Regions from separate parts of the Pelotomaculum sp. FP genome, predicted to be linked through region 2. Evidence: a T-box and tRNA genes for the amino acid it is inferred to sense, from the RefSeq annotation. Region 2 holds a T-box; the other regions hold tRNA genes.

Region 1 (10,138 bases), on a different contig from region 2:
TTTCCTGATTCTGCCCCTGCACGTCGAAGGTCCCAAATACATCCACCCGGTCGCCCTGTTTAATTAGTCCTGCAATACCGGAGACCTGGTTCACCGCCACAGTAACGGCCCGTTTGCCGGGTTGGATCACAAAGGAAAGTCCGTCGGAGTATTCCTTGTCCTTGGCCAGTTTATCCCTTAAGACCTGCTCCCCGGACAAGATGTCCGACTTCACGATTTTACCGATGACCTCATTGGTGTCAACCGCTGCCCGCTCGTTAATATACCTGGCGGGGATTTCTGTCAATTCAAGCATCTGAGCCGTAACCTGTGTCCTCGCTGGAATACGCTGGCGGGCAGTTACTACTTTTACAAAATCTCCGTTTACCACGTAAGTCTTTTTAAGTCCATCCAAAAATGTATAGATGCCGCCGGCTGCGGCCAGACCGACGGCGACGGCCAGGATTAAAATGATCTTGTTTTTCACTGTTATCTACCGCCTTGTTTATTCAATTAGTTTGGCGCCCAGCAAACCGTAGTCAGCTTGCCCGGAAGAGGTCTCTCCATCAGCCACCAACCTGATAAAAGAGCCATAAATATTGCTCTCTGTTCCCTGCCCGGCCACGTGGTCTACCAGAAAAGCAGCAAATCCTGATATGGTAATATTCTTTATCTGCCCGTTAGCTTCATAGTTTTCTCTATAGACAGGTATAAGAAGTATCCTAGGACACCCCGGGTCAAAATGGGTAGGAGTGCAGGCCGGGTAATGAGTGCAGAGTCCCAGCCGGTAGTCAACAGCACGCATGGTTGGGTTAGACATATTTCCCGTTTCCGTGTTAACCACATCGCCCACGTGGAGTGTACCTTTATAACCATACTTCAGATTATCTTCGTAATTTGACGCTCCGCTTCCCCCCAGGGAAAGAGCTCCGAAAGTCCCCGGGCCCAGCGGTGGGTCATCACTGTTCGCTCCTACCTTCAAAGTATAGGAGACACCGAATTCAAAAGGTCTTTCGGATATTGCCAGTGGAGCCGCCCCGTTCAAGGCGCTGACACCTGAAAGGCCGGCTGTTGCCGAGGCGCTTACGGCGCCTGAATTGAAACCCAGGAGCCGAGCAAAGATAAAATCCACCTGTCTTGTGGCGGCTACTGTTAGTTTTGTGTTAGAGCGGCCCAGGTAGGTCCCCACCAATGTATCCACCGGACTGACGCCATTTTGCAAAGCATAGTTTACAGCTACCACCCTGGCCTGTTCCGGGTTGACCGGCAGTTCATGGACTCCGGCCAAGACAGCAGCATCCACAGCGTTGACCAGTCTTTGCTTGTTAAGCGCAAGCAGTCCGATATCAGTTACCAGAGCCATGAAGCCGGTAAAAGCCGCCATGCCGGCAGCTACCAAAATCAGGGCCATTCCCCGTTGGTCACTGGTAAAATGCCTGAAAAATTTTATTAAACTTTTCATATTCACCTCCGTCTTCACTCTATCCTCATCGTTGTTGAGGCTGTTAGAGGGAATGGGTTGGGAACGACTGCGTCCACGATTGGCGTTATCAGGCCTATGGAATAATTGACCCGGACCGTCAGTGGAACACCCCTTACCCTGGAGCTTTGGCCAGGCTCAATTGAAATTTGAGAGTCCGTTAGGCCCAGTGAAACAGAAACCTCCTTGACCTTTGTCTTAATGGCAGTATCGTCCAAACCCACTATACCGGCACGGGCGCCCTCCCTGGTAGCGTTTGTTATGAGCAGATAGGAATGAAATATCCTTCCAAATTCAACTGTGCCCATGACCAACATGAGTAAAATGGGAAGTACCAGCGCCAGCTCCACCAGTGCCTGCCCTTGTTTGTTTTTAATCAGCTTCCTAATAAAATGCATCAAGATCACCTCGTGAAGTATGCGGCAATAGCCGCTCCATAAGGGATGGTAACCGCTGTCTGACTGTCGTCGATAGAAACCTTCCCCCTTATTCGTGGTGCTCCCATAGCCAGTAAATATGCGTTATATCCTATTTTCTCCAGGGTAGTCCGTATTTTTTTCTGCTTTATCAAATAAACTGCCGACATAATCCCACCCACAATGGCGCTTGCGAGAAAAGCCACAACCACAAAATCAGGTCCCTTTAAAACTCCGATAATACCAAGAAGCTTAACGTCTCCCGCACCTATGCCGCCCATCGTGAAAGGTATAACCAGCAGGGCAATTCCCAGTATAAAACCCTGTACCGCCCACCAGCTCTGGCCCAACCCGCCGGTCAGGAGATGGTATATGACGGCTGCAATGAAGGCGGGCAGAAGAACAAAATTATAAATCTTTCTATAGGAAACATCTGTATAAAGGCAGATTGCCAATACACTAAACAAAATAACATCACTCAACATGTTTGTTGTCCTTGGTTTTTAGAGTGCGGCCCTACTCAAGGAAGCTCAAGTAGGGCCATTTACTGTAATTTCAATAAGCATTTTTGTAACTTCTGATTAGTCAGTGCTGGTTTCAGTGCCGGTTAGACCGCCATTGACTTCTCCAAATTTGTCGCTAATGGTAGTACCCATAAGCTGCAGGGCGCCAATAACAACAACCGCAATAAGTGCAAGTATCAAACCATATTCCGCCATCCCCTGACCTTTTTCCTCAACAATCAGTGTTTTTAAGATATTGGTCATTATTTACACCACCTTTCTTTTTTGGTTTTTTTTATAGCTCTTATGCCCAACTAATTGAAATTCTCAGTAGTGTCGCTAAAAGCATTGATGATTCCACTAGACATCGTTTTTAGAGCCGCTATGGCCACCATCGCCACCAGCATCAAGATAAATGCGTATTCCGCCAACCCCTGGCCGGCCTCTTCCTTAGAAAATTTTCTGACCAGGCTCTTCATTTATATCCACCCTTTCCCTGCTGGCTTGTTGAAATAATTTTACTACCTGCTTGTCTTTATGACATGATTCTCCAGTCTCATTTTATTAACGACATTAACCGGCTTTTTATGGGATATAGGTCCTATAATTTCACCAACACAAAAAAACCCGCGTTTTTTCACGGGCTGGATTCCTGGCAATGTGGTTTTGATTGGAATCAGATTTTGACCAGTCTGTTTTTGACTGCATGGATGGCTGCCTGGGTCCGGTCCTCTACCCCCAGTTTTTGAAATATGTTGGTCAAGTGGTTCTTTACTGTTTTCTCGCTGATAAATAATTTCTTGGCAATGGCACGGTTGTTTTCCCCGTGCGCAACCAGTCTCAACACGTCGAATTCACGCCTGGTCAGTCTCTCTGACGAGGTCCCAAGTTGGTTTTGAGATGACAGCCGGGCATATTCATTAAACATTTTGGCCGTCATGGACGGAGTGATAAATGACTCTCCTCTGGCCACCCCCAGAATGGTTTGGATTAAAACGCTGGGGCTGATATCTTTTAAAATATAGCCGGACACTCCCGCCTTGATCAATTCAAAAAGGTATTCCTCCTGGTCATGGATAGTCAAGGCAATTATACCGATCTCAGGTTTCTCATTTTTAATCGCCCGGGTAGCTTCAATTCCGTTGGTAACCGGCATATTGATATCCATCAGAATCACGTCCGGCTGCATTCGGAAAGCCTGTTCAACGGCCTGAGCGCCATTTTCGGCCTCACCCACAACTTTGATGACCTCTTCGGTCGATAAAATTTTGGTTAACCCTTCTCTAACCAGAGCATGATCGTCGACGATCAACACCTTTACTTTCTCCATAGAACCGGTTTCCCCCCAAATAACGAAGTTATGACAAGCATTAATAGTCTGTAGGGACCGAAACACATAATGCCGTACCATTACCGGGAGAAGAGGTGATACTCATCTCTCCTTTTAAAAGCTGCACTCTCTCCCTTATGCCAACCAGACCGTATCCCTCAGCGGACCGCTCTACCATCACCTTATCCTGCTCAAAGCCGAGACCGTCATCCTTGATATGTATATTTATCTTGTTCTCAAGCACTTCTACCTTAACCAGAGCATTGTTAGCCTGGGCATGCTTTCTAATGTTGGTTACCGCTTCCTGCACAATTCTGAACAAAGCTACCTCGACAGAAGTGTCCAGTCGTCTCGGCTGCCCAAAGAAAAGAAATTCTATTGGGTGTTCGTTCTGCAGCCTGCAGTCGCTGAGGTATCTTTTTATAGCGGGAACCAACCCCAGGTCGTCCAAGACCATGGGCCTTAAGTCAAAAATGATTTTTCTGACGTCCATGAGGCTCATGCGGACCAGTTCCTGTAAAGCGACCAGCTCTTCCCTGACTTTAGCCGGGTCCAGGTCCAGAAGTTTCAGGCAATACTCCGCCCTCATTACAATATTGGCCATGGATTGAGCCGGGCTGTCGTGAATTTCCCGCGCCAGCCGCTTACGTTCTTCTTCCTGGGCTTTGATGATGCTCAGGGCAAGGTGCTGCGCTTGCCGGTACTCGCCAATTTTCGAACTGAGGTCATTCAGCCCACTACCCAGAAAACTGTAAACAACACCGACCTGAGCGATTATTTTTTCAGCCCGCGCTACAGTCTCCCGAAACTGTTGCAAGCTCTTTTCAATTTGAGCGCATTGCTGCTCTAAAGCCTTTTCTTTCTCACCCAGCTTGAATATTTCCAATTGGAGGTTATAAGTATGGTCATAAACGTTTTTAATAACCTCGTCGGTATACTTGTTAAAATTTTTCTTAATTTCCATCAAACGCAGAGTGGCTTTTTTCCCTTTATAGGATAAATCATCCACCTGCGCCCGAACTTCCAAAAGTTCCTTTTTAACCCTGGTTAACTCTTCTGTCAGCCTGGCAAACTCCAGGCGTGAGTTTTCCAAGACATTGTATACCTGAATTTTCCTGCGATCAAGCGCATCCAGCGTATCCTTAAATATTTGATTGAGAATCCGGTCGAGTGCATTAATGTCTAACATTAGTCGGACCTCTTTACCTTTTCGATAGATATTCGATAAACTCTGGATTAATCATTCCTTTATACGAAAGATTTTGCAACCTTATTTATATATTTTTTAATAGTGCAAGTAAATAGTACAAAAGGCCCAAGTTATGTAGGACCTTAAAAAGGGCTCGTGGCTGCCCGATCGGGGTTAAAGGAGATGGCCATAATATTTTATAATTAATTGATTGAGTTAGAGGATGGTGCTATAATTTCACCCATGAAGAGAAAAACAAGGGTAAAACTGGCCAGGCTCAGCAGAGCCGGGAAAAAAGTCTCAATAAGGCTGGCGGGCATTGCCACCGGCGCCGCCTTAATTGCAATTTCGATCAACGCCTTTATTATCCCCTACGGGCTGCTGTCGGGGGGAGTGTCGGGCCTGTCCCTGATGATCAATTATCTTACCGGCTTTCCTGTCTACCTTGGTATTTTTCTCATAAATCTACCTATTTTTATCTGGGGTCTGAAGGAACTTGACCACAAGTTTATCATTTACAGCGCCGCAGGAACAATCGTGCTCATTCTCGTCCTGCCTCTATCCAGACCATACATACCTGTATACGGGCTTGACCTGTTCCTGGCCTCCCTTTTCTCCGGCATTGTCACAGGTCTGGGCAGCGGCATCGTATTAAAATATGGAGCCTCCACCGGAGGAACCGATATCATATCTATGATCGCGAAAAAAAAGAAGAACATTTCCGTTGGGGCTACTTCCTTCTATTGCAACATCGCGGTGTTGCTCCCCTCACTGTATTTTTTCGACCTGAAGATTGCCATGTATACCGCCATCAGCATGTGGGTTGGGGGGAAAGTTATCGACACGGTTATAGAAGGGTTTAACCACAACAAGTCAGTCATGATCATCTCAGATAAAAGCTCTGAAATTGCTGACCGCATCATGCATGAAATGCGCCGGGGGGTAACCTACCTGGAGGGTCAGGGAGCATATTCAGGACAACCAAAGCTAGTGATTAGCTGTGTCGTCAGTCATTATGAAATCCCCAGGGTCAAAGAAATCGTGCATTCAATTGATAAAAAGGCTTTCATCTATATCACCGAAACGGTAGAGGTAAAAGGTAGAGGTTTCACCTGGTAACTAACCGGTTAAGCTCAACACCTCAATAATTGGAATAGCCAGGCCTATAACCTTCTCCTTACCGTTCTCGGTACGATGCATAGTGCCAAAGACCACCCCGACCACTTGACCGTTCCGGTTGTAGACCGGGCTTCCGCTGTTTCCCGCATAAATAGGGGCGTCAATGGTGAATACCTGCTCTGCTTTGCCCCTAACAATCAGGTACTCTTGCACCGTGCCTTCAACAACAATATTGTTGAGTGAAAGCGGGTTGCCAACTACCCTGATCCTGTCACCTGGCTGGGGCGCGCACCGTGCATCCAGGGCAACCACCGGCAACTCGGCGCCGTCGAGGTTTATTACCGCCAGGTCATATTCCGACCTGCCGGACCAGTTAACGGCTTTGAAAACTCTGCCGTCAGGGAATTCCACCACCACGTTTAGCGCGTCCTCAACCACGTGGTGATTGGTGACAATTACCCCCTGCGGGTTGATATTAAACCCAGTACCGCGCTTCTGCTCCACTGTGATAGAGGAACCATTTTTACGTGCCACCACCTGGACCTGCACCACAGCCTGCATCATTTCATTATCTATATCTTTTTTCAGGTGAAGCGATTCGGTAATTAGCTCAGCTAACGGAGCGTTCCCGAATGACTGGAGGGATGTGGCAGCAACAAGACCGATAAAAGCCAAAAGCGTTATTAGTGCAGCAAACCTAAAAAGAGCCGGCCGGCCGGCAGTATTTTCTTCACCGTCAGTATTTTCCTCTGCATAGCCATCTTCAAGCCCATAGTAATCTTCTTCCCTGTCCATGGTACACACGCTCCGGGAGCAAATTTGGGAGGCCAAGGTTATCATATCCGGAAAACGTCAAATAGTCCAGTTGCTGTCGATATGTTAACAAATATTAATAGCATAAAATCAAACAGGGCTCGACCGGATAGCCAAACCCCGTTTTGATATGCTAAATTTTTATACGCTGGGCCTGTCAGGGGGGGTCAACTTCCACCTTTTCTTGGAGTTGGCCGCCTTGCCCATATCCCATGTTTCCTTATAGCCCATTGTTGCAGTCGACGGGACTTTACATCCCTTTAAAACACCTTTCACCCTTTTGCCCATAAGCGCCTCCCTTTCTTTAAGTTAAAGGTTGCCCCTGAACGGCAAATGAAATGCGCCGTTTTAAAGTGAATTAATGACACAGGTTAAAGTCAAATCCCTTAATTTACAGACTTCATGGCTGTTGACAGGTCATTAATAATTATGCTATAGTATCTATGCGGTTTTCGCCGGAATAAATTTAATTGTATGCGGCAGTGGCGGAATTGGCAGACGCGCAAGATTCAGGTTCTTGTGCCCGTAAGGGTGTGAAGGTTCAAGTCCTTTCTGCCGCACCAATATTTTTTTCAGGGTTAGAACACTTACACAGGGTTCTAGCCTTTTTGTTGTCACCCTCTAATATTGCCGATATTTAAAATTTACGCCCAATCAAAATTATGGTACAATTACCTTAAAAAAGGAGAGTGAACGATGAAACTCTATTGGCTTTGCGAATATGCTCAAAAAGGTGAATTTAAAGTAGCTAAAGATACCGATGATTTATTTCAAAAAAAAAGTGAAGAGATTAACAAGGAATTTTCCTGGGTTAAAGATAATTTTGAGTGCACAGAAATTTGTGAAGTCGATGGATATAAGATTGTGTTGGAAAAAATTAACAAATCAACTGACGGGTTGGAAGGCAAAGTCTGGATTGAAGAAATTCAAGAAACTTTTAAATAAATTATAAACCTCCCCAAGTAAATATTCAGAAATACTTACTTCAAAAATTCACAGCTCTACATGCGGCAGTGGCGGAATTGGCAGACGCGCAAGATTCAGGTTCTTGTGTCCGTAAGGATGTGAAGGTTCAAGTCCTTTCTGCCGCACCAATTAAAATCAAGGCTTCCGGGTTCGGGGGGCTTTTTATTTTATTGTTGCGGCAACTATCACCTCATGAAAGCCCGGACCAGATGTGCGGCAAAGTAGGTCACAGCAGCCAGGCAAAGCCAGAAACCCGCCAATATCTCCAGCTCCCCGTCCTCCCTCTCCAACCAATCCAATAACCGGTCGATCAACACGAAGTCCGTATAACACGCATACTCTTCTTTAATTCTCATAACTCTATCCATCAAGACGCCCCCTTGTCGTACATATGTTTGTTATCATACTACATCAGAACACGTGTTCTGTCAACAATAAAACACAAGCATTAGCCCGATTAAAGTAAGTTAAATATAATTGTCACCTTTTTCAACACGGCTCAATAATATTTTTCGGAGGGGGTGATAATTTTGAAGAAAAAGGCTGATGCAATTTTTGAAGGTGGCGGCGTTAAAGCCTTCGGTATGCTAGGCGCTCTTTTTGAAGCCGAGAGGCGGGGTTACCAGTGGGTAAACGTGGCTGGCTCTTCTGCCGGCGCAATCATCGCAGCCCTGGTTGCGGCGGGGTATTCGGCGCTTGAAATTAAAGAGCAGATCTGGAAACTTGATTTCAGATACTTAAAGGATGTTGACTGGGTGGGACGAATACCCATTATCGGTCATGCGCTTAACCTGTGGTTCAAGCACGGTCTTTACGTGGGAAATCACCTGGAAAGCCTGATCCGGGGATTATTGGCCGCAAAAGGGATTGTCACATTTAAAGACCTTGTCCAGAAAGAGTATGACAGCGATCCTATCCGCCACTACAAACTTGTTGTTACCGCCACAGATGTCACCAGGCGCAAGCTGTTAAGGCTGCCCTACGATTTCATAGACTACGGTATTGATCCTGACAGCATGGAAGTATGCAAGGCAGTAAGGATGAGTTCCTCACTTCCCTTCTTTTTTGAACCCTGCCGCATTGTTTCCAGCAGTTTGAAAAATAGACAGAAACTAAACTATTTAATTGATGGTGGAGTACTCAGCAATTTTCCAGTCTGGGTATTCGACGACGATGATGTCCCCGCCTGGCCGACTTTTGGCTTTAAAATTGTGGAGGAAGATCAAACCGAACCCTCGCGCATCAACAACCCCTTCGACCTTTTCAAAGCCATACTTTCAACTATGCTGGAAGCTCATGACAAAATCCATGAGTCGAACCTCAAAAGCAGCCTCCGCACCATTTCAATACCCTCGCTTGGGATTAAGACTACTGATTTTGACACCATCAACAAGGAAAAGGATGCGTTATTCGAGGCCGGAGTACAAGCGGCGGTAGGTTTCTTCGAGGGCTGGAACTTTGAAGCTTTCAAACTCCAGTGTTGCAATTATCCACGTCTTCACACACTACCCAACTTGCAGCTTTTGCATAATAAGCCTGCGTCAGGCGCCCGTAAAAAGGTTTGACTTTTAGATCAGCCAAGGTTAAGATTATTTTATATTTCCCCATATTTCGTGGGAATATCGCATACTCTATATGCGTAAGCAAAGCTGGCCGCCAGCTTTAATTTTTTTGTTAAAGGGGAGAACTATGATGCTTGCGGAGCTTAAGAAGACTGAATCAAAGGGGAACCGGGTCATAGTTACCGTCGTGGGGCCGGACTGCGTGGGCATTATCGCCGGAGTGGCCCAGGTACTCGCGTCAAACGGCATTAATATTCTGGACATCAGCCAGACCATTTTGCAGGAATTTCTGGTGATGGTCATGGTTGCGGATATGTCCGGCAGCCCTGTGGACTTGAGCACCTTAAAGGAAAGATTGGCCGCAAAGGGACTTGAACTGGGTGTGAGGATCGATGCTCAGCACGAAGATGTCTTCAAATTCATGCACAGGATTTAGCCGGGGGGGAATAAGATGCTCACCTTACAGGAGATAATGGAAACTATCAAGATGGTGCAGGAGGAAAACCTTGATATCCGCACGATTACCATGGGTATCAGTCTGCGGGACTGTGCCGGACCGGACTCCCGCCAGACGAGGACCAAAATTTATGACAAAATCACGAGACTGGCCGGCCAACTGGTCAAAACCGGGGAGCAGATAGAGCGCGAATACGGCCTGCCCATTGTCAACAAGAGGATCTCGGTGACACCCATGGCCCTGGTCGCCGAAAGCAGCGTAAAGGGTGATATGGTTGACTTCGCCAGGACCATGGACGATGCTGCCGCCGCTGTCGGGGTCAAT
Region 2 (10,138 bases):
TGCCAGGGTTAACGGTTTTATCCTGGACATCGAGGGCGCCGGGACCCTGGTTGGTGAGACCATACCTGTTGAAGTCAGCAAGGTTTACCGGACCTATGCTAAGGCGCGCCCGGTCAAAATCTGATTGAACTTGACAAAACCTCCCGGTGTGTTAAAATATTAAATTGTAGGCGTTTTTACTATGCGGTAACCGCACGGGACAGGTTTAAAATGGGCCTGCTGGTTTGAGTCCCTACCATCCCCGGCGAGTCCCGAAATATAAGGGGGTTTTTAGTTTAATGTACGCGATTATCGAAACAGGCGGCAAGCAGTACCGGGTGAGCGAGGGTGACACCCTCTATATTGAGAAGCTGCCCGCCCAACCGGATGAAACGGTTGAAATAGACCGTGTTCTGGCGCTGGTCGACGGGGATAGCGTGAAAATCGGTTCTCCGCTGGTGGATGGAGCCAGGGTAGTTTTAAAAGTGGTTCGCCACGGCAGGGGTAAGAAAATTATAGTCTTCAAGTATAAGGCTAAGAAGAATTACCGTCGCAAACAGGGCCATCGCCAGGCGTTCACCCAGGTGACTGTTGAAAAAATTGAAGCTTGATTGGCCTTTCGATAGAATTTAAAGTATTTGAAAAGAGAGGTGAATTGCATTGGCACATAAGAAAGGTGTAGGTAGTTCCCGGAACGGACGTGACTCCCAGCCTAAAATGCTCGGCGTGAAGCGGGCAGACGGCCAGTTTGTTTTGGCCGGCAATATTTTAGTCCGCCAGCGCGGCACCAGAATACACCCGGGCTTAAACGTTGGCAAAGGTGGGGATGACACCCTGTTTGCAAAGGTAGACGGTGTGGTTAGTTTTGAAAGAAAAGGCCGTGATAAAAAGGTTGTCAGTATTAATAAGGTCGAGGAAATTGTATAAAATGCATTGAAGAACAGCGGTCCTCCAGCGGACCGCTTATTTTTTTGAAGGGTTTAAAGAATGTTTCGTAGAATGTATATGTCACCATTTGGCAATCGTCAAAAAAGTGCTTTGGGAAACATTTAAGGAGGCTACGATTTGAATCTGGAAAAGCTCTTAGACGCTATTCAGGTGCAAAGGCATGATTTTTTAAATCATCTTCAAGTTATTTCCGGGCTGTTGCAGATGAATAAGGTAGACCGGGTTATGGACTACCTGAATCAGGTTTGCATAGAGATAGCCCAGTACAGTAAGACGGCCAGGGTGGCCATACCGGAGCTGACCGCTGCCCTGATAATTGCCATCAACGATGCCGCCATGTACCAGATAGAGCTTGTGCTCAATATAACTTCTGACCTGTCGGAGAGCGCAGTCCCGGGACCGGTGGTAGGGGAGGTGCTGGAACTCTGCCTCAGGAGCGCTTTTGAGACGATGTCGGCGCCTGAAATTGTGGATAGGCGCATCGAAGTGGTCCTTGGTGAAAGTGAGAGGAAGTACACTTGCCGGTTGCTTTTCCCGGAACCCCTTTTGGCTGATCTCAGCCGTTTCGAGAGCGCGCTTATACCGGCCGGGGCACTTCTCAGCCCGTATGGGGGGAGATTGAATCTGGCCGTGGCCAATAACGGCATTGAGATCTTTTTTACATTGCCCCGTCAAGGGCTTAATAAAATTGGTTAAAATATGAACGGGTGATATACATGTTTTTTGATAAAGCAAGGATTTTTGTCAAGGGCGGCGACGGGGGAAACGGCTGTGTCGCCATGCGGCGGGAAAAATACGTACCGGAAGGCGGCCCGTGGGGCGGTGACGGGGGCCGGGGCGGGGATATTGTGTTCCAGGCCGATGAAGGACTGCGCACTCTGGTGGACTTCCGTTACAAGCGCCACTATAAGGCACAACGGGGCAAGCACGGCGAAGGCAAAAACAGGTACGGGCTTTCTGCTGACGACCTGGTGGTCAGGTTGCCGGTCGGAACGGTAATCAGGGATGATGACACGGGCGAATTGATCTCGGACCTGGTCAGAAATGGCCAGCAGGTGGTAGTAGCCCGCGGCGGTCGCGGTGGCAGGGGCAACGCCCACTTCGCCACTCCCAACAACAAGGCTCCCAAACTGGCGGAAAAAGGCGAGCCGGGTGAGGAACGCTGGCTCAGTCTGGAACTCAAGCTTCTGGCGGATGTTGGTTTGGTGGGCTTCCCCAACGCGGGTAAATCAACTTTGATTTCGCAGGTATCCGCGGCTAAACCGAAGATAGCCAACTACCCCTTTACCACTGTTACGCCCAACCTGGGTGTGATACGGGTCGATGACGGGCGCAGTTTTGTTATGGCCGACATCCCGGGCCTTATAGAAGGCGCTCACGCAGGAGCCGGCCTGGGACATGAGTTTTTGCGTCACGTGGAACGCACCAGGCTCTTGATCCATGTGCTGGATACCGCGGGTAGCGAGGGACGAGATCCGGTGGAGGATTTTAAGGTAACAAACCGCGAACTAATCTTGTACAATCCTGTGATCGGGTCCAGGCCACAGGTTATTGTCGCCAATAAAATGGACCTGCCTGAAGCTGCGGAAAACTTGACAAGGCTTAAGGAAGCCTATGGCAATGACTATGAGATCTTTCCCATCTCGGCGGCGACCGGTAGCGGGCTTGACCCTTTAATTTACAAAGTAGCCGCGCTGCTGGAAGACCTTCCCGACATAACTCCCCCTGAGGAAGAAACGGCGGATCATGTCGTCCACCGTGCCGAACCGCGTTTCAGCGTATCACGCGAGGAAGGGATCTTTCTGGTAGGCGGCAAGGAAATCAAACGCCACGTGGCCATGACCGACCTGGAAAACGATGAGGCGGTCGAGCGTCTGCAGTGGATCTTCAAGCGCATGGGTATCGATGACGCCCTCAAGGAGGCCGGCATAAAAGAGGGCGACACGGTTAAAATCGGAGATTTTGAATTTGAATATGTCGAATGAGCCGGTGCCTTTTCGAGCAATTTTCTGTCCGCCCCCTTGCTTCCTTTAGGTTTTTGAACTTTGTTCGTGAATATGGGTATGGTATACTTTTTCCAGGTTAATTTTGAATGATACGGGTGTAGTGCATGGGTAAACGTAATTTTCAGGTTTTCAAGCGGATCGTGGTTAAGGTGGGCACCAGTTCTGTTGCTCATGCCACCGGCAAGCCCAACCTTTTTAAGATTGAAAGCCTGGTCAGGCAGTTGGCGGACCTCTATAATATGGGCAAAGAAATAATTTTGGTCACTTCGGGGGCAATCGGAACGGGAGCAGGCAAGCTCGGCCTGCCGGGGCGCCCCAGGACCATCCCGGAGAAACAGGCGGCCGCCGCAGTTGGTCAGGGTGTCCTGATGCATATTTATGAAAAGCTGTTTGCTGAGTACGGGGTCACCGTGGGTCAAGTACTGTTAACCCGCGAGGATTTTTCCGACCGCAAGCGCTTTTTAAACGCCAGGAACTCCCTGCACGCGATGCTCCATTTCGGGGTCATCCCCGTCATCAACGAGAACGATACAGTGGCGGTGGATGAGATCAAGCTGGGTGATAACGATAACCTGTCGGCCCTGGTGGCCACCCTGATCGACGCCGAACTACTGGTTTTGCTGTCTGACATAGATGGACTTTTTACTGCGGATCCGCGCAAAGAGAAAAGCGCCCAACTGATCCGGGACGTAACGGAAATGACTCCTGAAATTGAGGCCTTGTCCGGTGGCGCAGGCTCCAAACTGGGAACCGGCGGGATGGCTACCAAAATTCAGGCCGCCAGGATTGCCATGCATTCCGGTACTGTCACGGTTATAACCAATATGGAGGAAAAAAATATCATCCGCCGGGTTATTGAGGGAGAGACGGTGGGTACCGTTTTTTGGCCTTGCGCCAATAAAATGGAAAACAAAAAGCGTTGGATAGCTTTCAGTTCCTCAATTTGCGGTAAGATATTCGTTGATGAGGGAGCCGCCCGGGTGCTGGTTAAACAGGGTAAAAGCCTGCTGCCATCCGGTATAACCAGAGTGGAAGGCTCTTTTGATATAGGCAACACGGTAGTTATTGCCGGACCGGACGGCACAGAGATAGCCAGGGGCATCGTTTCCTACTCCTCGGAAGATATTGAACGGATTAAAGGGGCGCAGACCAAGGACATAGCACGCATCCTGGGGCACAAGGATTTTGATGAAGTTATTCACCGGAACAACCTGGCTCTGGAACTGTAATATTTATATATATGGTTAACGAGTCTAACATGTAAGTTGTTTCTACATTTTACTTGCTTTTCTCCAGATCAGACGTTACAATTGCTTTATGAGTAAAGAGCCAAAACAAATATCCCGGCTTGGCATTATGGGGGGCACCTTTGATCCCATTCATTATGGGCATCTGGTGACCGCGGAGGGCGCCAGGTATGAATACGATCTGGAAAAGGTCATTTTCATCCCGGCCGGTCAGCCCCCTCATAAGCCAAATTTTAAACGAACTCAAGCCTGGCATCGGTATGAGATGACCAGACTGGCCGTGGCCACGAATCCATTTTTCGAAGAGTCGCCTATCGAAATAGAGCGTCCAGGCCCGACCTACACTATTGATACCGTTCAGGGGATATCCCGCCTTTATCCTGGCACCCAGATTTTTTTTATAACTGGAGCCGATGCAGTTGCGGAAATACTTAACTGGAAAAAGGTCGAAAGACTCTTATCAATTTGTCGATTTATAGCAGCCACCCGGCCTGGTTATAAACAGGGAGAGATATGGAAGAAAATAGGAGCCTTGCCGCAGGGTCTGAAAAATAATATTTTTTACATGGAAGTACCTGCCCTGGCCATATCTTCCACCGATATACGGCAGCGCGTACGCAAGGGAAAGCCGATTAAGTACCTTCTTCCCGAACCAGTTGAGGCGTATATAACGAGCAATAATATTTACCTGGATTGAAATATGGAAAAATCTTTGACTGGTTAAGATTGCATTAGGTTATTCCCTTTTGCAAATAATAGCTTCATTAAAAACAGTTTCTTAAAGGGAAAGAGGTGATTAGTCAATGGCGCGAACCCTATATGTAGGCAATTTACCTTGGGCGACAAAAGCTGAAGATCTTGCTGACGCTTTTTCTGCGCACGGTGAAGTGTTGAGCAGTCGCGTTATTACTGATCGTGAGTCCGGTCGCTCCCGCGGGTTTGGCTTTGTTGAAGTCCGGGATGAAGATGCAGAGACCATGATCGCAGCAATGAACGGGACTGAGCTAAGCGGGCGGGTAATTACCGTCAATGAAGCCAAGGCAAGAGACGACCAGTAGAAATAGAAACCTCCCAAGAGGAGGTTTTTTCTTAACCTTTTATTGAAGCAGGAAACTTCCTGTCGTAGTAGAATACTATGGTGTATTGGAAGATACCCCCACCAACAAGGAGGAGTGACGTTGTTATTAAGTCCACAGGCAATGGTGAATATTGCTGTGCTGGCGGCGGAAGAAAAAAAATCTTGGGACGTGACCGTACTTGATATCAGGAAAATCACTGTTATTGCTGATTATTTTATCATCTGCAGCGGCAGGTCCAAGACCCAGGTCCAGGCCATCGCAGAGAACATTCTGGAAAAAATGGAAAGAGAAGGGGTCACCGCCCAGCGCCGGGAGGGCTTCAGGGAAGGTGAATGGGTACTTTTGGACTTCGGTGATGTTGTAGTCCATATCTTTCAGGATGCTGTTCGCCAGTTCTACAATCTTGAGCGTCTTTGGGGAGACGCGCCGGTGGTAGGGGTTCCGGTAAATATTTAAACAGCTGGCTGCTAATTATAGTTAGTTATATGTTGACAGAAGTTTTGGGTATCTTACAATAAGTCTCAGTTTAACTAGAAAGGCAATGATAGGGAGCAGTAGGCAGCGCAACTTATTCAGAGAGCCGCCGGATGGTGCAAGGCGGTGGGTCAGGCTGGCGAACTCGCCCAGGAGCCGCACGGGGGAAGCAGTACTCCGGGCCGGACGCGCCGTTATCGCGTGAAGCGGGTAAAGACGCGGGGGCTTAACGTCATCGAGCCGGTTTCCTCAAAAAAGGAAATGTTGTTCTGATGGTGGTTGGCTACAGATTGCTTTGCCAAAAAGGGTGGTACTGCGGGAAAAACCTCTCGTCCCTGTTGGGATGAAGAGGGTTTTTTTATTTATTCTGCGTTTCTATGATGTCGTGTGCGAATGAATACGCCCGCATTTTTTTACGAAAACACTATCAATTATGATAGAAACTTGAGGATTTACAGATTTTGTGATAGAATTTTTGGGGGAAGGCGGGCTTTTGCCCGCTTTAATCCAGTAGCGCGCACTTTTGCTATTAGGGGGATGTCCTATTAACGACAAATATAATTTTTCAGAAGTTGAAGCCAAATGGCAGACCCGCTGGGCAGAAGAGGGAACATATGAAATCCCCGATTATTCGGATCGTCCCAAGTATTACTGCCTTGAAATGTTTCCGTACCCGTCCGGCAAACTACATATGGGCCATGTCAGGAACTACTCCATCGGCGATGTGGTAGCCCGGTTTAAAACGATGCAGGGCTTGCACGTTCTTCATCCGATGGGTTGGGACGCCTTCGGCCTGCCGGCTGAGAATGCGGCGATCAAACACGGCGGCATCCATCCGGCCGACTGGACTTTTGCTAATATCGACAACATGCGGGCCCAGTTAAAGCAGATGGGAATCAGCTACGACTGGAACCGGGAAGTTGCAACCTGCCATTCCGGGTACTACAAGTGGACGCAGTGGCTTTTTCTCCAGCTTTTTAAAAACGGACTGGCTTATAAAAAGGAAGCTGCCGTCAACTGGTGCCCTGCCTGCGCCACGGTGTTGGCCAACGAACAGGTCAAGGACGGGGGTTGTGAGCGTTGCAATACCCCTGTGGAAAAAAAGGAACTGGCCCAGTGGTTTTTTAAGATTACCGACTATGCGGAGCGCCTGTTGCAAGACCTGGAACTCCTGCCGGGCTGGCCTGATAAGGTCAAGACCATGCAGGAGCACTGGATCGGTCGCAGCGAGGGCGCGGAGATAGATTTTAAGCTGGACGGACTCGACGGGGTCATCACAGTCTACACAACACGGCCGGATACCATTTTTGGGGTAACTTACATGGTCCTGGCGCCGGAACACCCGTTGGTGGAAAAGCTGATTGCAGGCTCAGAGCGGGAAGCGGAGATCAAAGAGTTTATCCGCAAGGTGCGGAACTTGAGCGAAATCGACCGTACTTCGAACGAGGTAGAAAAGGTTGGTTTGCAGACCGGGGCATATTGTATCAACCCCCTGAATGGGGAAAAAGTTCCGGTGCTGATTGCCAACTACGTCCTGCTGGAATACGGCACAGGCTGTGTCATGGGCGTGCCTGCCCACGACCAGCGTGACTTTGAATTTGCCCGTAAGTACGGCTACCCAGTCCGTGTGGTGATCCAGCCGGAGGGCATTGAGCTGGATGCGGCGACCATGGAATCAGCCTATGATGGGGAAGGCTTACTGGTCAACTCCGGTCGTTTTAACGGACTGCCCAATACTCGCGCCATGAAAGAAATCACCAGCGAACTTGCAGGTATGGGTAATGGTAAGTTCCGGGTCAATTATCGTCTGAGGGACTGGCTGATTTCCCGCCAGCGCTACTGGGGCGCGCCAATTCCGATCATATATTGTGAACGTTGCGGGGTTGTTCCGGTACCCGAGACTGACCTGCCGGTGCTGCTGCCCATGGACGTGGAGTTTAAACCCACCGGCAGGTCGCCGCTGGCTGACTGCCCTGATTTCGTCAACACCGCTTGCCCCTCATGCGGCGGGGCGGCCATCAGAGAAACCGATACCATGGACACCTTTATGTGTTCTTCCTGGTACTACTACCGTTACACCAGCCCGAGAGACATTGACGGGCCCTGGGACAAAGCCAAGGTGGACTACTGGCTGCCTGTAGACCAGTATATCGGCGGGGTGGAACACGCCATCCTGCACCTTTTATACTCGCGTTTCTTCACCAAAGTGCTCTATGACTTGAAACTGATTAGCAATCAGGAGCCGTTTACCAACCTGCTTACGCAGGGGATGGTTCTAAAAGACGGGACCAAGATGTCCAAATCCAAGGGCAATGTGGTGAGCCCGGAGGATATTGTGGCCCGTTACGGGGCTGATACCGCCAGGCTGTTTATTCTCTTCGCGGCGCCTCCGGAGCGCGACCTGGAATGGAGCGACCAGGGGGTGGAGGGCTGTTTCCGTTTCCTCAAAAGAGTCTGGCGTCTGGTGGCTTCACTGGCGTCTACGCTGAAAACCGCGCCAAAGCGTCCGTCCAGTGGACTCGTTGGCCTAAACCGGTCGATGCGGAGAGTTACCCACGCCACCATCAAGAAAGTGACGGAGGACATCAGCGCCAGATTTAATTTTAATACCGCCGTTAGTGCAGTAATGGAGATGGTCAACGCTCTTTACCAGTACAAGGAACTACCCGAAACTGACCGTGACCCGGCAGTAATAAGAGAGGCAGTGGAAAGCCTGCTGCTCCTCTTGGCGCCCTTCGCCCCGCATATAACTGAAGAATTGTGGGAGGAGACCGGTCATACCGGCAGTATCCACCGTCAGCCCTGGCCTTCCTTCGACCAGGCGGCGCTAGTGGAGGATGAAGTCACCATCGTCGTGCAGATCAACGGCAAAGTCCGTGACCGCATGCTGGTACCGGCCGGGATTGGCGCGGCCCAGATGCAGGAAAAAGTAATACAGGATCCGAGGGTGCTGAAACTGACAGAGGGTAAGCAAATCATTAAAGTCATCCCGGTCCCCGGCAAACTGGTCAACATTGTGGTGAAGTAAGTACTGATAATAGAGGTTTTTAGCCATGTAACCAGCGGGGGCTGCCATGAATCGGCAACCCCCGCTATGCTTATAAATTGCAAACTGTTTATAAATGTGGGTGCGAATTCATTCGCACAAATGTTACATTAGCTCCAACAAGTTTGTCCCTAACGCGCCATGCGCGATTGAAATCGCACCCACATTGGTTATCATTTCTGCTGGCGCCGAGCTATTGGCATATTCTAATACTAATGAGAATACATCTTCTCGACCCTACAGGAATGCAGAATATACCCACGTCCCACGTCCCACGTCTCACGACTAATAATCCTAAGCCCATAACGCTACTTTACATACCTGTACTAGTATATGCATGTTGTTGCTCAACGGGCAGTAACACTGTTACTGTGGTCCCTTTACCAGGTTCGCTCTGTATTTCAATCCGGCCTCCGTGATTGTCAATAATTTTTTTGCTTGTAAACATGCCCAGGCCGGTACCGCTTTCCTTGGTAGTAAAAAACGGGTTGAACATATTTTCTAGAGTTTCCTTATCGATCCCCACGCCGGTATCCCTGAAAGAAATTTGCACAAAACCTTCAAGTTCGTTCGATGTGGTTTGTACAAAAATTTTTCCACCTTCGGAGAGAGCGTCAAAGGCATTTTTTATAATATTTATGAAAACTTGTTTTAGTTGTCCGCTGTCAACAATGACTTTTGGAATATTAACATCAAGGTCTACCTCTATGTTAAATTGGCGAGACAGAGCTTCACTTTCCACAAGCAAAACCACATCTTTTATTATTTCAACTATAGAACACCTGCCAGGTCTGGAATAACCGGGCTTGGCAAACTGCAAAAACTCTGAAATAAGCCTGTTGGCATGGTTTAGTTCGGCCAGCATTATGGGTATATATTCTTCTTTGGGATTTCCCTTTAAACACTTATGCAATAATTGCAAAAAGCAGCCGACTGCTGTGAGCGGGTTTCTTATTTCATGCACCATTCCAGCCGCCATCTGTCCCAGGATAGCCAGCTTTTCGGCTTTCACAACTGCGTTTTCCATCTCTTGCAGGCGTGCTGCCGGTGAAAACACGGCCATAGCGCCCACCGTTATACCGGTCCTGTTCCTGACCGGGTAGGTGTTTACCAGACAGGCAACACAACAGGAGACTGTAGTCACGGCTTGGGGCTTAACATTTTGAAACTCTTTACCTGTAATAAGGGTCTGCAGCAATATGTTAAATTCAGTTCCCCGATCGTCCATAAGTTCCAGCAATGGCCGGCCCAGGACTTTTTCACTCTTTAGTCCGAGAAACCTTGACAGGGTCTGGTTAAAAATGCGAATTTTCCTGTGACGGTTAATTACTAATAATCCTACAGGCAGGTGATCTAAAG
Region 3 (10,138 bases), on a different contig from region 2:
ACATCCTGTTTTCAAGTATTCCGTTTTATCTTTTTACTGGTCTTTACAGGTAAAAATTTATATCGGACCTTGCAGTTACATCATGATGAAATACCATTTGCCAAGGACTGCGTATATCGCTTCCTCAACAACTGCCATTATCACTGGAAGAAGTTCCTGTTTCTAATAGCTCAAAATGTGGTTCATAATCACCTGTCACCCCTTGCGAGCGATCAATGGCTAAACGTTCTAATTATCGATGATTCAGCGTATAGACGCAATCGTAGTAAATCTGTGGAACTTCTGTCCAGATTCAAGGACCATGTAGAGAATAGGTATTTCAAAGGATTTCGTATGCTTACTCTCGGATGGTCGGATGGTAACTCTTTTGTTCCTTTATCCTTTACCCTTCTTGCTGCTGAGGAAGAAAAGCAACTTTGCAAAATCGACTCATCTATCGACAAGCGATCAATTGGGTACCGACGCCGTAAGGAAGCTGTGCAAAAAAGCACCGATGCTCTTCTGCAACTTTTGGAACAAGCAAAACCGGATTGGATCTCTAAATCGATACGGCAAGCCTCAACACCATCCTATCATATTTATCAGCCGAGTCAAACACTTGTTTTGTAAGTTTTAATGTCGTATTATGTCGAATGCCGCCTACCCCACAACGACCACCCGAGAGAGGGCGGTCGTTTTTGGTATATTTTTCTTCTTCAGTGTTTCGATATATTTCGGCGGAATCCTGCAGGGAGGGGAATTATTGTATGGAAGTGGGGTGGCTAGGTTGGTATGGGTAGGCGAGTTATCTTTTTTTGTTTTACGCTAGCATTTTAACTAAATTTTCTTGCTACCAATAGAGGTGGTTCAACCACCCGTTTTAGGGGGTGGCTTGATGTTTTTATTTTTTCCACTTTTAGCCACCCCCCTCTAACCACCCCCTTAGAGACTCCTTACATGTAAAATTGTGATAATACAGATCCCAATTTTGCCATTATATACCTTATAACATTATGGCATATTATGACGAAGGATGGTCCTTGATGCACTTGGCGCCAAAAAGCAGAATCCCGATCACCAGCAGGTGAGCGGGATTTTTTAGCCCATAAAAATCAAACACGGTTATTATGTCTTGCTGTGTGGTAATGCGCTGGTGCCCGAGACCGGAATCGAACCGGTACGGGGTTTGATCCCCGCAGGATTTTAAGTCCTGTGCGTCTGCCAGTTCCGCCACTCGGGCATATGGCTCTTACATAGCGCATTGATATTTTAGCATTTGACGCTGCCTATGTCAATGACAGCAAATCTCCTTTGTCACCGTTTCGTGGTAGTGTCATCCTTTTGAAGCGGGTCCGCCTTATGGCGGGCTTATTATTTTTGAGAACCAGGGTATCTAAGCCAATAAAAAAAGTTAAAAAGGCGGTAAAGAAGGTGGTCTTCAAATAACGTAGTATTTATATATCATTAGCCGATAGAAAAAAGTCTGATGCTGAGGGGGGCTCCGTTATGAAAAACTTGGAATTGCACAGGGTTCCAGTTGAAAGGCTGAGAAGGACCTGTAAGCCGGAGGAACTTGATTTCTGCATGACTACTGAGGATGTGCCGCCTCTTGACGGTTTTATCGGACAGGAGCGGGCTGTGCGCGCGATGCAGTTCGGCTTGGCCATGGATGCCCCCTGTTACAATATTTTTGTGGTGGGCCGGCCCGGCACCGGCAAGAGCACTTACGTTCAAGCGGTTGTTGCTCAGACGGCGTCAAAACGGTCCCAGCCCAGTGACTGGTGTTATATTTACAACTTCGCCGAGCCGGACCGTCCCCTGGCTGTTGCCCTGCCGGCGGGCGAGGGCCGTGGTTTCCAAAAGAGCATGGAAGAGTTTGTGTCCGACCTGCGCGTAGCCTTACCAAAGGCCTTTGAAGGCGGGGACTATGAACAACAAAAGGACGCCATCGTACAATCGGTGAGCCAGAAAATGGCCGGCTATTTTCAACAGCTTGAAGAGGAGGCCGGAGAAGCCGGCTTTAACGTCAAGCAAACATCCAAAGGGGTGGTGTTTATACCCCTCAAGGACGGAGAGCCGCTGTCCCAGGAGGATTATGAGAAACTGCCTCCCCAGCAGAGGTGGGACATGGAAGAGAAAGGCCGTAAACTGAGGAAAAAGCTGGAAGGCGCCTTCCATACCGGCCGGATGCTGGAAAAACAGGCAAAGGAACAAATTGACGAACTGGAGAAGCAGATCGCTCTATTTGCAGCCGGGCCACTGCTCGGCAAACTACAGGAAAAGTACAAAGAATTCCCTGCTGTCCTCAATTACCTTGAAATAGTCCTGAAAGACTTAACTGGTAAACTGGATTTGTTCAAAAGCTCCGAATCTCATCCTGCCCAGCAGCTATTACAGATCTCCCAGGAGGAAGTGGACCCTTTTAACCGTTACAAAGTAAACCTGTTTGTGAATAACGGGCTGAACGGGGGAGCTCCGGTCGTTATTGAGCCCAGTTCCAGCTATTACAACCTTTTCGGGAAAATTGAATACCGGAGCCAGGTACTGTCCATGAATACGGACTTTATGATGGTCAAGCCGGGCGCCATTCACCGTGCCAATGGCGGGTACCTGATCTTGCAGGCAAAAGACGTTTTGGCTGACCCCTTCATTTGGGATACGCTAAAAAAAGCGCTGAAATACCGCCAGGCCATGGTCGAAAACATTGGAGAGCAGTACCGTCTGGTACCTACGGCTACCCTCAGGCCGGAGCCTATTCCCCTGAACGTTAAAGTAATCATGATCGGCAATCCGGTATTGTATCACCTGCTTTACAGCTTGGACGAAGATTTTCAAAAGCTGTTCAAGGTAAAGGTTGACTTCGATACGGAAATGCTCCGTAGTCCGGAAAATCTTCGCCATTATGCTTCTTTTGTTAGTTCGGTCTGCCGGCGGGAAAACCTGAAACACTTCAGCAGGGACGGGTTGGCCAGGCTGATTGAACACTGCTCGCGTCTGGCCGGAGCCCAGGACAAGCTCTCCACTCGCTTTAATGAGGTGGTTGAAGTAGTCAGTGAGGCCGCGGCCTGGGCAAAGGTGGAAAATTCCAGGTATGTGGAAAGCTCACACGTCAACAAGGCTATCAAGGAAAAGATTTATCGCTCCAACAGGATCGAAGAAAAGCTGCAGGAGATGGTACTGCAGGAAACTATAATGATTAATACCGACGGCGCTGTAGTGGGTCAGGTCAACGGCCTTTCTATAAGCAGCTCTGGTGATTACACTTTTGGGCGGCCAATCCGCATTACGGCCAGGACCTATATGGGGCGCGGCGGTGTGATAAATATTGAGCGGGAAACGAACTTGAGCGGTAACATCCACAACAAGGGAGTGCTAACCCTTGGAGGTTACCTGGGCGGCAAGTTTGCCCAGGGCAAGCCGCTGGGGGTTACGGCCCAAATTACCTTTGAGCAGCTGTACGACGGGGTGGAGGGGGACAGCGCTTCCAGCGCGGAACTATATGCTATTTTGTCCAGTCTGGCGGGCCTTCCTTTGAAGCAGGGTCTGGCTGTAACCGGTTCGGTCAACCAATTCGGTGAAATTCAACCGATCGGCGGCGCTACTGAAAAGATTGAAGGCTTTTTTGACCTGTGCCGGGCCAAGGGCCTGTCCGGCGACCAGGGCGTGGTTATCCCGGTGCAAAACCTGAGCAACCTGATGCTCAAAGAGGATGTGGTAGAGGCTGTAAAAAATGACCTGTTTCATATTTACGCAGTCAGAAACATCGAAGAGGGGATTGAGCTTCTAAGCGGCGTGCCGGCGGGTCAGCCGGGGGAAGACGGCAACTACCCGGACGGCACCGTGTTCCGCCTGGTCGACCAAAAAATCCACGCATACAACGAAGGTCTGCGCAAGGCGGGGGCTAATACCCGGCGCAAAAAAACGGCGGGTCAGGTGAAATAAAAAGAGCCCCTCGGGGCTCTTTACAGCGTCAAGCCGAAAAGTTTTTCAAGTAACTGCGCCGAAAACATTTCGGCCGCTAAAATGTTGCTCAAATGTGGGTGAGAATTCATGCTTTTTTGAGTTCTTCTTTCTGCAGCAGCCTGAGCAGGGCTGTGGCTGCCGCATCTTCCGGGTTGTCGTGGCAGCTTTCGAAACAATCGTCTTGATAGCGCCACTTGTCGGTATCCTTGTCGTAAGAGAGAGAAAAGCCTTTACCGGCTCTTTTTTTTAGCTCGTAGAGCAGCATGGTAAGCCTGGGAAGCCAGATCAGGTGGCCAACGTTGCGCAGGGACAGGACGATTTTGTTCTCCTTTTCATGCTTGGGTATAATCGGTTCAATGATCTCTTCTCCCCCATCACCGTAGACTATGGTAAGGTCGCCAACCTTCGGCTCCCAGGGTAAATACTTTGCCAGTTCTTTAGCCAGCTCAACACTGATCACCGTTTAAGACCTCCTTTCTCGCGGGGACTGATTCCGTTGGTCGTTCTATTATATATCTATTAACATAGGAACACTATATATCATAATATGGAGGGGAGCTTGAGACGGGGCGCGCCCCGCAGACATTTTATTGCGGCTGCGTTTTTTTATCAACGTACTATAAGAACAGAGCAAGGGGCATAACGGGTAACGGCGCTGCTAACGCTCCCCATCAGATAACCTTTAACGCCGCTGAGACCTCTGCTGCCCATGATAATCAGGTCATATTTGTCAACTCTTGCTTTCAGGCAAATTGCATCTGCCGGATGGCCGGGAACCATGTCAGTGTCAATTGTGATATTGAATTCGTCTAATTCCTTTCTTGCTTGCTCCAGCAGTTCTTTACCCTGGAGCCTTGACTCCTCAATCACTATACTGCGAAAACGATCCACCGGCAGGATCGGCACCACGTGAAAAAGCGTAACCTCGGAGCCAAGTATGGAAGCCAGTTCGGCTGCCTGACGGGCAGCCAAAGACGCTTTTTCGGATCCGTCCACGGGGATAAGTATTTTTTTATACATACCTGCACCCCTTTCTTTGATTAAATATTACTTCCTTATACTCTTCCAAAATCCTGCAAGTTAGGGCCGGACCGGATCCAAAAACATGTTCAACTTTAGTGCAGCCGTTGTTGCGTATTATTTTTCTTCCCCCCAAAAAGACTACATCCAAAATGCTAAAAGCGGTCAGGCCGCATTGCTTAAAGCCCATCCATTGTTTGCCGTCCGTCCCCGCTGACGGGAATTACTTCTCCCAGAAAGCGTGGTTTGGCATGGAGCAGGTGGATTTGGGCAAAAATTTTAAGGCGGGCCGGTATTTCTCGCAGGCTGTAGAACCAGGCGCCGGCGTACAATTGCCTGTCCGCGGACACGCCGCCCGCCTCAATACCTAGAGCCCTGGCGGCGTATACTGCCCTCGGCAGATGGTAGGACTGGGTTACCACCACCGCGGAATCCACCAAAAATACCTGCCTGGCCCGGTACAAGCTGTCAAAGGTGGAGAAGCCGGCGTGGTCCATGAAGATATCCTCAGGCGGTACGCCCAATTTTTCCGCGTACCTGCGCATCTGGTTAACCTCGTCGTAGTCTGTACGGCCGTGGTCGCCGGACATGATGATTTTTTGCACACGCTTGTCCTTATATAGCTCCACCGCGGTTGTTACCCTGTCCGCGAGCATAGGGCAGAGCCAGCCGTCCGGCGAAGCGTAAGCGCCCAAAACGACAGCCGCCTGCAGGTTGGGGCAACTGCCCTGAGCGACCATATATGCCGCTCCCCTTTTCTGGACATAGCGGTCGACAGCAAGCAGTCCGGCAGTTAATCCTGCAGCGATAAGCAACAACAACAGGACTACCTTTTTTGACCAAAAAGTCATAGCATAATCCCACCTTTTTTTAGCTGTAGTATATAACCCGGCTCAGCGCTTTTTTGTGACATTGGTACAAAACAATATTGCCTGGGGTGGTCTTATTTTGAGAATTTCTTTATTGTTCAAAAAAAAACTTGTGCTATGATAATTAAGGAATACTACGCAGGGGGGAAAGGGTTTGTATACAAACTGGAGACGTACTCTTGTTATTGTTGCGGTGGCAGCTTTAATCGCTGGAGTGATGTTCGCCGGAGGTTGCCAGCTTGTCAAGGATTTATATCCCGCAAAACAGGGGGATGAGGGAGGCGGTCTTGCTACTGCTGAACAGTTGCCGGGGGTGGGGCCTGACGCCATCGCTGATGTAGTGTCTCAAACCAGCCCTGCTGTGGTGAAGATATCGACCCGGATAAATACCGGAGGTTCCGCCAATCCCTTTGTGGATGACCCGTTTTTTCGCCAATTTTTCGGGCTTCCCCAAAGGCAACGGGAGCAAGAGGGCCTTGGCTCGGGGTTTATTATATCGGCTGACGGCTATGTTTTAACCAATGAGCATGTTGTTGACGGAGCTGATGAGATTACCGTCACTGTGACCGGTTTTGATCAGGATCTGCCGGCCAGGGTGGTGGGCGCGGACTACGATTTGGACCTCGCCCTTCTAAAACTGGATGCGGGTAAAGACTTGCCTTTCCTGCCCATGGGCAACTCAGACCAGATCAGGGTCGGCAACTGGGTCATTGCCATTGGCAATCCTTACGGCCTGGATCACACGGTCACGACCGGTGTAATCAGCGCCAAGGGACGACCGATTGCGGTGAACGACCGCCAGTACGAAAACCTGCTCCAGACCGACGCCTCCATCAATCCCGGCAACAGTGGAGGGCCTCTCTTAAACCTGCGGGGTGAAGTGGTGGGGATTAATACGGCCATCAACGCCGAGGCCCAGGGGATCGGTTTTGCTATTCCTACCAGTACCGTTGTGCGGGTGCTGGAGGACCTCAAAAATAACGTTATTGCCGTACGGCCCTGGATAGGTGTGCAGGTCCGTTCCGTGGACGAGGACGCCATCCGTTCCCTGGGGCTGGATAAGGCTGAAGGAGCGCTGGTGGTAGGAGTTATCAGCGGCAGCCCGGCGGATAAAGCAGGTTTGAGACAGGGTGACGTGATTATGGAATTCAACGCGAACAAGATCGGCAACGCAGACGATCTGGTCGCTGCGATTAAAGCCTGTCAGGTCAACGCCAGTGTCAATGCCCTCGTGGTTCGCAAAAAGCAGCTTCGTAGCGTGAGCATAACCATCGCAGAGAAACCCAGGAATATCAATTAAAATATGTGTAATAGCTTTGGGAGTTCATGGATGATTAACTGGAAAAGAATTTACAGGCTTTTGGAGGATGTAACGCCCCTCGCGGCGGATTGCGGCAAAATCTGTGGCGCGGCCTGCTGTTCGGAGTGGGAGCAGGGGGTGGGGATGTACTTGCTGCCGGGTGAGGAGGTAATGTTCAACAAAAACGAGGAATGGTTATGCTGGCAGGAGCACTCTACGGAGGAATACGAGTTTTGCCCGAGTTGGACCGGCAGCGTTAGCTTTGTCAGTTGTAACGGCGCATGTCCCAGAGATAAAAGGCCTTTTGCCTGCCGGACTTTTCCCGTCGTACCTTACCTGACTCCTGACGGAAATCTTGAGATGAGGCTTGACCAGGCGGCCTCCCTGCTTTGCCCGCTGGTTAAGGCAGGCGACCTGGGTCTTCTTGAACGACGTTTTCTGGTCCGGGCCCGGTTGGCCTGGGAGGAACTTTTGCAGGAACCGTTGATCAGGGATGATGTGGAGTGGGAATCGCGGCGGCTTGACCGGGAACAAGGGGAACCCTGGAAAAAAATGTTCTGACGGCCCTTTCCAAAATATTATTCCAACAAAAAAGCCGGGTCGTTCCGGCTTGAATCTTTTAACCAACCAACCGGTTGAGTAAACGGAAGAAAAACTTAATTACTGATAGGATAAAAGAAAAAAAAGCTAAGAAATTGGCAAAAAATGTTTGCCTGCGCTGAGCTAACGAAGAATCCATTAACGAGGCCCCCTTGTTAAAAAGTTTAAATTATGTAAATGTGCCCTGTTCCTATATTTGCTATAATATGTTACGACGTGCAGTTCAGTTACAACATGTTTGCAAATATGCAACGGACTGCTGGTCAACAAAACAGTCCGTTACGAATGCTAATTCATAAAAAAGAATATATTTGATGGTGGGCTTGTATTCCCACTGTCACGAACCGTCCCCCCGCCATGAAGCTAATGGGAATGCAGTGTACAACAACATATTCCGACGTCGGACATCTGACGACCGGCGACTGAAAAATATACCCACGTCTCACGTCCCACGTCCCAATGTCTTTCCCAGCAGCTCGACCGTATGGACCACATCGATTTTACAGCCGTGGGCGGCCAGTCCGTGGCGCAGTTGCATAATGCAGGTGGGACAGGAGGTCGCGACGATTTCCGCGCCGCTTTTTTTTATGTTGGCAATTTTCTTATTCAGGATGGACATACTGGTCCGGTAGTGGTACAGGGCAAAGGCGCCCCCGCTGCCGCAGCAGTCCGCGGCGCCGTCCATTTCCCTGAAATCCATGCAGGTAAGGCGCAGCAGTTCTCGCGGCGCGGCCGTAATCCCCTGCGCTTTGGCCAGGTGGCAGGGGTCGTGATAGGTTACCGGTTTTTGAATTTGTTTTAGCCCCGGGCTGTACTTTTGAATTAATTCAAGCAGCAGCTCCGACAGTTCCGTCACCTTGAGCCCGTCGAATTCCGGACTCTCCTTGAGGGTTGCGGTGCAGGAAGCGCAGTCGCTGACCACGGCCTGCACATTAAGACGCCGAAAAACTTCGCTATTGGCTGAAGCGAGGGCGGAGGCGGCAGCTGCTTCGCCGCTTGCCAGTTGGGGCAGGCCGCAGCATTTTAATTCCGGAGGAATAACCACTTCACAGCCGAGGCTGGAGAGGACTGCCACTGTATTTGCCGCTGCGCCGGGGAGCAGGAAGTTGGTGGAGCAGCCCAGAAAATAGCCCACCCGCAGCCTGGTTTCTCCGGTGGCCGGTGTTATAGCCGGGATGATGGTGTGCGCGGGCCGGCGGGGCAGGCGCCCCGGCAGGGCAAAACCAGGCGGGAGCAGGCGTAAGTAAAGGCCCAGCCTGTCCAGGCCCAGGGCCTGGATATTTCGGGTTACCCCCGCTGCAAGAGCCAGGCGGCGCGGCCTGGTCCAGATTTTCCTGAATACCAGCCTTTTCACCAGGGAAGGCGCTTTCACGGCGAGCTCGGCACGGGCAGCGGTAACGATTTGGTGGACTGGAATGGCGGAAGGACATTCCCTTGAACAGGAACGGCAGAGGAGGCACCGGGAGAGTTGGGCTTGTACTTGTGCGTTCGCTTCTATTTCACCGGTTGCCAAAAGGTGTGCCAGAAAAACCTTGCCGCGCGGGGTGGCAGTCTCGTTCTTTACCACCTCGAAAACAGGGCAGACCGAGCGGCACTGCCCGCAACGCACGCAGCGCAGGTATTGTTCTTTTAACCCTTCCAGGTCCTCAGGCACGGTCCTTGCCCCCTTCCGGGGGCAAAATTTTGCCGGGGTTCATAATGTTAAGGGGGTCCAATGTTTCCTTCAGTTGTTTCATGACAAGCGCCGCTTCACCATGCTCGTCCACCGCATACAGGTTTCTTACGGCGCCAACCCCGTGCTCACCGGTAGTGGAGCCTCCCATGGCAATGGCCAAACGGTGGATATCATCCACCAGGGCATTGGCCCGCTGCACCTCAGCGCTGCTGTCCAGGTTGATTACGGGGGCTGTATGGATGTTGCCGTCGCCGATATGGCCGTAGTTTACCACTGCCACGTGGTGTTTCCGGCTCAATTCCTTGATCCGGCGCAAAGCTTCGGTTACCCGGCTTAAGGGGACGCTGATGTCCTCGCCGGCGAAGATCCTGCTGCCGTCCGGACGCAGTCTGGCCGCGGCGACGGCCACAACGCTGCGGCCCCGCCAGAGGTCGGCCATCCTGGCCGGGTCGGTGGCCCATTCCACAGAAACAGCGCGCCTGCCAACTATTTCAGCAATCTGCTGTCCTTCCCAGGCTACCCCCGCCGGGTTGCCGTCCACTTCGAAAATAAGGATGGCCTCGGCGCTGGGGAGATTTATTTCGGGTTTGTACATATTAATGGCTTGAATGGCCGAAGTATCGAGGATTTCAATACCGGAGGGGAGAATGCCGGACTGATACACGTCGAGAACGGCCGCCGGGGCCTGGTCCAGTTCGCTGAATACTGCCATGGCCATGCCTCGCGCCTTGG

What was found. The T-box of region 2 lies ahead of leuS (leucine--tRNA ligase). A T-box ahead of a tRNA ligase gene usually reads a tRNA of that ligase, here a tRNA-Leu.
Region 1: it has a tRNA-Leu gene. The T-box ahead of leuS (leucine--tRNA ligase) is inferred to sense a tRNA for this amino acid. The anticodon was not compared.
Region 3: it has a tRNA-Leu gene. The T-box ahead of leuS (leucine--tRNA ligase) is inferred to sense a tRNA for this amino acid. The anticodon was not compared.

What each region holds. Positions count from the first base shown of each region.
Region 1 is NZ_QFGB01000008.1:40,457-50,594, reverse strand. It holds gene cpaB (Flp pilus assembly protein CpaB) at 1-466, opposite strand, end outside; gene Psfp_RS04990 (TadE/TadG family type IV pilus assembly protein) at 485-1,441, opposite strand; gene Psfp_RS04985 (TadE family protein) at 1,456-1,857, opposite strand; gene Psfp_RS04980 (A24 family peptidase) at 1,863-2,360, opposite strand; gene Psfp_RS04975 (Flp family type IVb pilin) at 2,457-2,642, opposite strand; gene Psfp_RS04970 (Flp family type IVb pilin) at 2,693-2,857, opposite strand; gene Psfp_RS04965 (response regulator transcription factor) at 3,055-3,708, opposite strand; gene Psfp_RS04960 (sensor histidine kinase) at 3,749-4,897, opposite strand; gene Psfp_RS04955 (YitT family protein) at 5,141-6,016, shown strand; gene Psfp_RS04950 (trypsin-like peptidase domain-containing protein) at 6,017-6,811, opposite strand; gene Psfp_RS21510 (hypothetical protein) at 6,971-7,117, opposite strand; tRNA gene Psfp_RS04945 (tRNA-Leu) at 7,306-7,392, shown strand; gene Psfp_RS04940 (hypothetical protein) at 7,526-7,774, shown strand; tRNA gene Psfp_RS04935 (tRNA-Leu) at 7,837-7,923, shown strand; gene Psfp_RS04930 (hypothetical protein) at 7,981-8,163, opposite strand; gene Psfp_RS04925 (patatin-like phospholipase family protein) at 8,326-9,360, shown strand; gene Psfp_RS04920 (ACT domain-containing protein) at 9,488-9,793, shown strand; gene Psfp_RS04915 (PFL family protein) at 9,809-10,138, shown strand, end outside.
Region 2 is NZ_QFGB01000011.1:16,265-26,402, reverse strand. It holds gene Psfp_RS06300 (Rne/Rng family ribonuclease) at 1-124, shown strand, start outside; gene rplU (50S ribosomal protein L21) at 279-590, shown strand; gene rpmA (50S ribosomal protein L27) at 640-906, shown strand; gene Psfp_RS06285 (Spo0B domain-containing protein) at 1,045-1,623, shown strand; gene obgE (GTPase ObgE) at 1,644-2,912, shown strand; gene proB (glutamate 5-kinase) at 3,038-4,162, shown strand; gene nadD (nicotinate-nucleotide adenylyltransferase) at 4,251-4,877, shown strand; gene Psfp_RS06265 (RNA-binding protein) at 4,984-5,238, shown strand; gene rsfS (ribosome silencing factor) at 5,359-5,715, shown strand; T-box leader at 5,792-6,073, shown strand; gene leuS (leucine--tRNA ligase) at 6,278-8,761, shown strand; gene Psfp_RS06250 (ATP-binding protein) at 9,093-10,138, opposite strand, start outside.
Region 3 is NZ_QFGB01000001.1:155,464-165,601, reverse strand. It holds gene Psfp_RS00715 (transposase) at 70-609, shown strand; tRNA gene Psfp_RS00710 (tRNA-Leu) at 1,131-1,219, opposite strand; gene Psfp_RS00705 (ATP-binding protein) at 1,486-3,921, shown strand; gene Psfp_RS00700 (hypothetical protein) at 4,028-4,402, opposite strand; gene Psfp_RS00695 (universal stress protein) at 4,552-4,962, opposite strand; gene Psfp_RS00690 (ElyC/SanA/YdcF family protein) at 5,142-5,813, opposite strand; gene Psfp_RS00685 (trypsin-like peptidase domain-containing protein) at 5,986-7,131, shown strand; gene Psfp_RS00680 (hypothetical protein) at 7,162-7,692, shown strand; gene Psfp_RS00675 ((Fe-S)-binding protein) at 8,174-9,385, opposite strand; gene Psfp_RS00670 (FAD-binding oxidoreductase) at 9,378-10,138, opposite strand, start outside.